Regions from separate parts of the Shewanella acanthi genome, predicted to be linked through region 2. Evidence: predicted binding sites of a transcription regulator. Region 2 holds the regulator's gene; the other holds the start of a gene.
The links. The regulator FliA, encoded in region 2, starts transcription of late flagellar genes. The targets are predictions, from matches to a motif close to CTAAAGNTNNNNNNNNNNNNGCCGATA.
Positions count from the first base shown of each region.

Region 1 (4,427 bases), 1.9 Mb from region 2:
TCTGTTCCTGACGTAGCTTTACCGAACTGTCGATTAAGCCCTTGATTAAGGAAAACTGACACTGCAACACCCAATTATTTGCTTTGCCGCCAAACATTTGATTATCCCCAAGCTCAGCATCGAGATAACGCATAATGACTTCGCTATCAAAGATAGGTACACCGTCGTTGGTGATAAGGCAGGGAATTTGCCCTAGGGGATTAGCATCGAGCAGCTCGGCAGTATTTTCCATTGGGTTAATGATCACTTCCTCAATATCGGTAATCCCAAGGTAGCGAATTAAACTACGAACGCAGCGGGCATAGGGTGACGCTAGCGAGCAAAGCAACTTCATGTACATCTCCTTACATACAATAAAAATCAGCTTAACGGGGTAACGAGTTAATACTCGCTCATTACCAATATTTCTCTACGGTGATTTGTCCAGGTTCTCGGCGCAAATTTTTGGTTAATCCCTTATTAATGAGCGCGATTTGTGCATCACCTATCATCCCCGGATTACCACAAATCATGACTTGAGAATCCTTTGCGCTGATGGTCAGCCCCACTTTACGCTCAATTTCCCCCGAGACCAATCCATCGGGGATACGGCAACTTAATGCGCCTGGCATTGCTTCACGAGTTATACAAAGGCACAGCATAAACTTATCTGGATACTGTATAACCCAGGCGCGTAATTTATCGAGATAGGCTAAATCCTTAGCCTCACGCACACCATAAACCAGTACGATCTTTTCAAACCGTTGCCAAGGCTCATCGGTATCGAGCATCGACAGAAAGGGACCAACAGCTGTGCCTGTGGCTAAAAACCACAAATGCTTGCCCTGAGTCTCCCCTTTAGGGATCTCGTCTAAGGTCATAAAACCGGTTGCAGTTGGGGTAATGTCGATTTCATCACCGATATTGAGGTGCTGCAGCGTTGGTGAGAGCTGCCCTTCCTCGACAGCGACCGCGAGGATTTCGGCATAGGGTTTATCGGGGGAATTAACGAGGGAATAAGCTCTGGCTATGCGTTTATCATCTCGAACTTGGCTGAGTTTAATAAATTGCCCAGGAATAAAAGGCGCGATTTCCGCTTTAATCCGCAGCGAAAATAATTTATCACTCCAATCAATGCGCTCAATAACGCATCCCTTAGTCCACATAACCTGCCCTCAAGCAAATGTTAAATAGACTTCTAGCATAGACCCTAATCTAGACAACAAAAACCCCTTTTAATAAGGGGTTTTATGTCGTTAACATCCGGCTCAACTTAGCTAAGCATTTGAGGTTTCATCTGATTTTTTATTAAAACTGTCTCTAAAGGCCTGTAGCCCCTCTTGTACTAAACCGTAGGTTTTATCCACGCCAGCGGCAATATCACCCTCAAGCACTTTAAGGCCCGACAAAATATCCCGGGCTTCCTTAAAGCCGTTATCGATAGCGCCACCGATAATGTCCATAAAGCTACTCAACTGTTCATCGAAGCCCATGCTCGAATTTTGCTGCTGGTGAATACTAAAAAATTGAGTCGCAAAACTCACAATGCGATCGGCTGTCGCCTCAGGTGAAGTATCGACATTATTGTCGTAGGCGGTTTGAGTAGCATTTGCCCCCATGGTCGGTGCCAGCTCTTTATCAATCGCCTCTATCGCAGCACGATAAAGCAATGTCATCGATTGATCACCCGACTTAAGGGAGACATTTTCCTGAGCAGAAAGTATCGCCTGATTCATCAAATGTTTGCTCGTTTGACTAACCGTCAGCTTAGTTGTGGCTTCGCTTGCGCTGCTTGTCTTGGCTGATTTAGCGTTTTCCCAGTTGGTCGCCATATTTTCAGCGTATTTTCGCTGTGACGATGAAGTAATAGGCATTTGAGAAGCTTGCTTGATTTCCATGATGGTAATCCAATCAATACGGGTTAGCTTAATTATCGGCTAAAAATAAAGCGACTTTAGAAAATTTCCCCCGTGCATTAGTATCAATAACATAGGAATAATACTGTGGTGCTTAAGTTATTTAGTCTTAAATATTTAACGACTAAATCAATCTAAGCATTTTGCACTTCACCACAGAAATAGCACCCAAGCTCAAAAAGGATGTCACTATGGCAACGATGCCGTATCACTCATTTCGAAGGCCAAACATATTCGTCGCTTTAGTCCTCGCCATTGCATGTGTATTCTCCTCGGCGGTCCTTGGCATGTCTTCGGCCTATGCTGATAACCGTCTAATTATTCTCGTGAGGCATGCCGAGAAATCCGATTATCCTATCGGGGATCCCGCGCTTTCTTCTGCGGGAGAATTACGAGCCATAAGTCTGATCTCTGCCCTTAAGCGCACGCCGCTGTCGCAATTAATCGCCACCCAATATCAACGAACCCAGCAAACCTTAGCTCCGATTGCTATGGCCCGTCACCTCACAGTAACAGTGCTGCCAGCAAAGAAACCGATAGAGGCACATATCCAACAAATTGTTGAGCAAGTCCATGCCGTCAAAGGCAATACGCTCATTGTAGGACACTCCAATACCATTCCCTTGATCATCAAAGCGCTCAATGGACCAGAACTCAATGCAATGGCAGAAGATGACTACAGTCAGTTGTTCTTACTTTCGATTCAAGATGGCCAGAAGGCGAGTCTAATCACCACCCACTACGGACAGGAATAGAGGATCTCAAATGCAGAAAACTAACTGGTTTATGTGGGGATTGGATCTGTTTTCGGGATTATTTTTAATACTGCTTGGATTGGGGTTTCTTGCCATTATCTATATGTACATTGCCGATAAAGTACAAACCAAACAAGCCATTAGACACAACTACCCCGTCATTGGCCGCTTTCGATATTTGTTCGAAAAACAGGGGGAGTTCTTCAGACAATACTTTTTCGCACAAGACAGGGAGGAGCTCCCTTTTAACCGCGCCGAACGCAGTTGGGTATACCGCGCAGCCAAAAATGTCGATCGAACTATCGCCTTTGGTTCAACAAGACCCCTAGATTGTCCGGGGGCAATTATGTTTATGAATACCGCCTTCCCTACACAGGACTCTGACATCACCCCAATACTGCCACTCAGTATTGGTAACGACTGCCGACACCCCTATACCACCCACGCTATTTGCCATATTTCCGCCATGAGTTTTGGTGCGTTATCTCGCCCCGCCATCACCGCCCTTTCCCAAGGTGCCGCTCAAGCGGGTTGCTGGCTAAATACCGGTGAGGGTGGATTAAGTTCACATCACTTAAAAGGCGGTTGTGACCTCGTGTTTCAAATCGGCACTGCAAAATACGGAGTACGCAATGCAGAAGGACATTTAGATGATGAAAAACTCAGAGCGATTGCCGCCCATTCCGAAGTCAAAATGTTTGAGATCTAAATGAGCCAAGGTGCAAAACCCGGTAAAGGAGGGATATTACCCGCAATCAAGGTGACCGAAGAAATCGCCCATATCCGCGGTATCCCGCAGGGACAGGATTCCATTAGCCCGAATGGTCATATTGAGTTTAAAAATGTCGGCGATATTTTGGATATGATTGCAAGGGTGCGTGGAGTAACAGGTAAACCGACAGGGATAAAGGCGGTACTTGGTGATGTGCAATGGCTTGAGGATTTTTGTGATGAAATCGAACGGCGTGGCGAGTCCTCCGCCCCAGACTTTTTCACCTTAGACAGTGCCGACGGCGGGACAGGCGCCGCGCCGCAACCTTTAATGGACTATGTCGGTCTACCACTCAAAGAAAGCCTGCCTATTCTGGTTAATGTGCTTATCCAGCGTGGACTGCGTAAACGTATCAAAATCATTGCATCGGGCAAACTTATCGTGCCTTCTCGGGTTGCTTGGGCCTTGGCGCTAGGCGCCGATTTTATTACCTCTGCGCGGGGGAATATGTTCGCCCTGGGTTGCATTTAAGCCCTGCAGTGCAACAAAGATACTTGCCCTACGGGAATTACCACTCACAATCGCAGGCTACAAGAAGGTTTAGATCCCAAGGATAAATCCGTTCGGGTGGCTAATTACCATCACAATCTACACCACGACTTAGGCCTAATTGCCCATTCCTGTGGCGTTCAAGAACCCAGACAGTTAAAACCTCACCATGTGCGAATTGTGCTCGAAAGTGGCTTATCTATATCGCTCGATAAATATTATTCACATATGAATAACCAATTGTATTTATGATAATAATATCTGAAGTTTTGGAAATTTTGAGAAATTTGAATAGACATCACGAAAAAGGTAAGATTCGTGAAGTAAATGGTTTCCACTAAACCACCTACTTTAAGGAAAGATTTTGAAAGACAGTATTGTAAATCCATTGTCAGCCAGCAAGACCATGAGCACGAGCTGCAAAAATTGCAATCGCTTAACGGAAATTGAAGGTGAATTGGTGTGTTTTCGTGAAGGACGAATTATTCGTCTCACGCTTATGGATGAATCGACAAC
Region 1 covers NZ_CP080413.1:3,483,457-3,487,883, forward strand. Annotated here, with positions in the region: gene K0H61_RS14905 (glutathione S-transferase N-terminal domain-containing protein) at 1-334, opposite strand, end outside; gene K0H61_RS14910 (ferredoxin--NADP reductase) at 396-1,145, opposite strand; gene K0H61_RS14915 (DUF5610 domain-containing protein) at 1,257-1,877, opposite strand; gene K0H61_RS14920 (histidine phosphatase family protein) at 2,087-2,650, shown strand; partial or broken gene K0H61_RS14925 (FMN-binding glutamate synthase family protein) at 2,661-4,163, shown strand; gene K0H61_RS17865 (hypothetical protein) at 4,276-4,427, shown strand, end outside.
Region 1: the regulator FliA is predicted to act here: its motif matches at 1,911-1,937, upstream of K0H61_RS14915 (DUF5610 domain-containing protein).

Region 2 (4,427 bases):
GGGCATTTTGTCATCAGCTTCAGCTTCGACCACAGCTTCGATAATGGGCTCTGGCTGATGTTCAACCACGGGTTCTATGTCAACAACGGCGGCTTGACCGAGTTCAGAGGGCAACGGCTCACCCGAACTTAACAATTTTAAGCGAGCAAGCAGACTTGGATCGGCGGGGTCCTGCTGCTCACCCTGTTGGGTCTGGGCGAACATCGTATTGATGGCATCGACAGCCTGCAGAATGATATCCATCAATTCGGCACTGACACTGCGCTTACCGGTACGAAGAAGATCGAAGGTGTTTTCTGCCTCATGGCAGACATCCACCATGGGCGTCAGACTTAAAAAACCTGCGCCGCCTTTAACCGTATGAAAGCCTCTGAAAATCGCATTCAGTAAGTCGGTGTCGTCAGGATTATTTTCAAGGGCAACTAACTGCTCCTGAAGCAGTTCTAAAATCTCACCCGCTTCAATCAAAAAGTCCTGGAGTATCTCTTCATCCACATCAAAAGCCATCAACTTGACTCCCAGTTAGAAACCCAAACTCGATAACAAATCATCCACTTCGTCTTGGCCTGTGACCACATCTTGACGAAGTTCTGCATTCAATATCGGCCCTTCGGCTTCAATATTATTTTTCTGCCTGACAGGACTATCATTTATCGGTTGATCACCAAATACCGTCAGCATAGAGACCAGATTGTTTTCAACTTCCATGACGAGATCGATTACGCGGCGGATCATCTGCCCAGTGAGATCCTGAAAATCCTGCGCCATCAGAATTTGGTTCAGTAATTCGCGCAACCGATTGGAATCCAACTCACTACGGGACATCAAATGCTGCACATCGTGGCAAAGTACTTTAAAGTCACTGAGCGCGATTTCGCGGCGCATCAATTTTTCCCACGACGGCATCACTTGCTGAATATTAGCCGTTAATGCATTCGCCAATGGCAGACACTCTTCCACTGCATCCATGGTTTTATTGGCTGCCTGCTCTGTCATATCAATGACATAGCTTAATCGTTCCTTCGCATCTGGAATTTCAGTATTAGTCAGCTCGACTAAACGGTTATCGACTTGGAAATCCATCAAGGCGCTGTGGAGTTGACGGGTCAATTTACCGACCTCATCAAACAGGTCCCTTTGGAGTGGAGCGGCAAGCTCCCTTAGGAAATCATCGGCTTGAGTCTGTTGTTTAGCGCTTAGCAGTTCAACTAGATGCTGAGCTTGCTCAAGCGAAATGAGCCCTGATGTGTGTGACTTCATAGCTCATCCCTGCTTAAGCAAGTCGTTCGAATATCTTGTCTAACTTCTCTTTTAATGTCGCTGCCGTAAATGGCTTAACCACGTAGCCATTTACCCCAGCTTGAGCTGCGGCAATGATTTGTTCACGTTTAGCCTCTGCGGTTACCATCAACACAGGTAAATGCTTTAGGGAGTCATCTGCACGAATTGCTCTTAATAAATCAATCCCTTGCATCCCTGGCATATTCCAGTCTGTAACCACAAAATCAAAATCCCCTTTCTGCAGCATAGGCAAAGCGGTTGAGCCATCGTCTGCTTCTTGGGTATTGTTAAAGCCCAAGTCTCGCAACAAGTTCTTGATGATACGTCTCATTGTCGAAAAGTCGTCAACGATGAGAATCTTCATATTCTTGTCCAAGGTTTCCTCCGGTGAGCTAACATTTTGAGCTCAAAGTAATAATTATATTATGTCCAGTGCTTGAGCTTGCCTTTGAGTCGCAACATGGCCTGACTTAATATCTGGCTGACACGGGACTCACTTACCTCAAGAATGGCGCCAATTTCTTTTAAATTCAATGCTTCATCGTAGTACAACGACAGAACTAGCGCATCTCTTTCAGGCAATAACTTAATTGCTTCCACCAGCGCGGTATGAAACTGGCTCTCAGCCAATTGCTCAAAGGTGCCATCGCCGACGTGATCCTCGGCGGTTAAGATATCCTCAGAAACGCCAAGATCTTCTATCCCTATGATTTTACCTACAGAAACATCATTGAGAATATGATGGTACTCCGCAAGCGTCATATCAAGTTTTTCGGCGATTTCTGTGTCCCGTGCATCACGACCGAGCACCTGCTCGAGCTCATCGATGGCTTGGGCAACGCGACGATTGTTACGATGGACAGAACGAGGTACCCAATCACCCCGACGGATTTCATCCAGCATCGCCCCGCGAATACGTATGCCGGCAAAAGTCTCAAACTTTGCACCTTTGCCGCCATCAAATTTCGACGATGCTTCTAAGAGGCCCATCATCCCAGCTTGCAGTAAATCATCGAGCTGCACTGAGGCGGGTAATCTGGCGAGCAAATGATGTGCAATTCTTTTAACCAACGGTGCATACTGTTCAACGATAGATGATTTATTGTTTAAACAAGTATACGCAGCGGCTTTATTCACTCGTTTTTTCCTCTTGCATATTTGGTCGCTGAACTAATCGCTCAACGAAAAATTCCAAATGTCCGCCGGGTTGTTGCGGCACAGGCCAGCTCATAATTTTATTTGCCAGTCCCTGATACGCAATCGCCGCTGGAGACTTAGGAAAAGCCTCGACGACTAATTTCTGCTTTCGCACAGATTTACGCAGATTTTCATCAAATGGAATGGTTGCGACAAGTTCAAGTGCGACATCTAAAAATCTGTCGGTCACTTTACTGAGTTTAGCAAATAATTCCATACCTTCGCGCAAACTGCGGACCATATTGGCGACAATTTTGAAGCGGAACACACCATGCTCACGGCTGAGAATTTTAATGAGTGCATAGGCGTCGGTAATTGAGGTAGGCTCGTCACACACCACGATGAGCACGTCCTGCGAGGCGCGTGAAAAACTGAGCACCATATCGGAAATACCCGCTGCGGTATCAACAATTAAAATGTCGAACTGGGTGCGCATTTCACTGAATGCACGAATTAGGCCTGCATGTTGCGCAGGGCTTAACTCCACCATCGCCTGAGTACCTGAGGTTGCTGGCACTATGCCAATCCCCTTAGGGCCACGGACGATAATATCGTCTAATTCCGCATCGCCAGACAATACGTGGGAGAGATTACGTTCAGCGCGGATCCCTAACATGACATCGACGTTTGCTAAGCCAAGGTCAGCATCAAGCACTAACACGCGCTTGCCCTTTTCGGCTAATGCCACAGCAGTATTGATGGATACACTGGTTTTACCCACGCCACCTTTACCACCCGTCACCGCGATTACTTTCACTTTTTCGTTATAGGGTTGATTCATCATACGTAAACCACTTGCTTGATCCAGGGTCATAACTCTACTCAAATGCACAGGTCAAATTATCTGACCACGCTGTGTCTTGTAATGCTTGTTGTTCGGTTCCATCTAATGCCGATAAAGCTTGTTCAGCTAACATAAAGGTATCGGCAACCTTCATATCCTCAGGCACACGCTGCCCATCGGTGACATAACTTAACGGCAGTCCACTTTGGATCAATACACTCAATGCGCCTGCAAGTGATACCGATTCATCGAGTTTAGTCAGTACCACACCAGATAGTGTAATGCGCTTAAAATGATTCACCGCATCCTGCAACACTCGGCGCTGCCCTGTTGCTGACAGTACCAGATAACTCCGGATAGGTATTCTGCTATTTGCAGTTAAATTATCAAGTTGCTGATAAAGACGCATATCACGCTGCCCCATACCCGCGGTATCTATCAATACTAGCTTGCGATTTCTAAACTGATATAGGATCTGCTCTAATTCATTTAAATCATGAGCTTGTTTGACTGGACACCCCATAATCTTGCCGTAGGTCGCCAGCTGCTCATAGGCACCAATTCGGTAATGGTCGGTAGTGATCAAGGCAACTTGATCCGCGCCATGGTGCGCGGCAAAGCGAGCCGCTAATTTGGCAAGGGATGTGGTTTTACCCACACCAGTTGGGCCAACTAAGGCGACTACACCGCCCTGTTTTACAATATCATCACCTTGATTATCCAGCATATTAGCAAGACTTTGCGGCAGAGCGCGCACCAATTCCGCAGGCGTGTAATGCTGACTTAACGCCGCTAATTTTGCCGCGACCGCTGGGGAAAATTCGGCTTCTAACAGTTTGGATTCGAGCATTGCGCCCACGGGGTCGATTCGCTTCTTATGCTCTGACATCAAAGATGACACTTGGTGAGTCAGTAGATTACGTAAAGATGCTAACTCATCACGCATCGCTTCGATTTCGGCACTTTGTTTATGACTGCTCTGTGGTTTATGACTGCTTTGTGATTTGTTATCAAAACCAGATGCCATTTCACGGCGGTCAACCTTAGGTGCAGCTGGCGCTTCTAGGCTCTTAGCCCATGAAGGTAATTCTTCATCTTGCTGTTTATAGGATAATTGCTGATTTAAGCGACTTTGTTGTTTTTCCAGCAGTGCCAGCAAAGAATC
Region 2 covers NZ_CP080413.1:1,254,679-1,259,105, reverse strand. Annotated here, with positions in the region: gene K0H61_RS05690 (chemotaxis protein CheA) at 1-507, opposite strand, end outside; gene K0H61_RS05685 (protein phosphatase CheZ) at 523-1,260, opposite strand; gene cheY (chemotaxis response regulator CheY) at 1,274-1,657, opposite strand; gene K0H61_RS05675 (RNA polymerase sigma factor FliA) at 1,705-2,418, opposite strand; gene K0H61_RS05670 (MinD/ParA family protein) at 2,411-3,292, opposite strand; gene flhF (flagellar biosynthesis GTPase FlhF) at 3,297-4,427, opposite strand, start outside.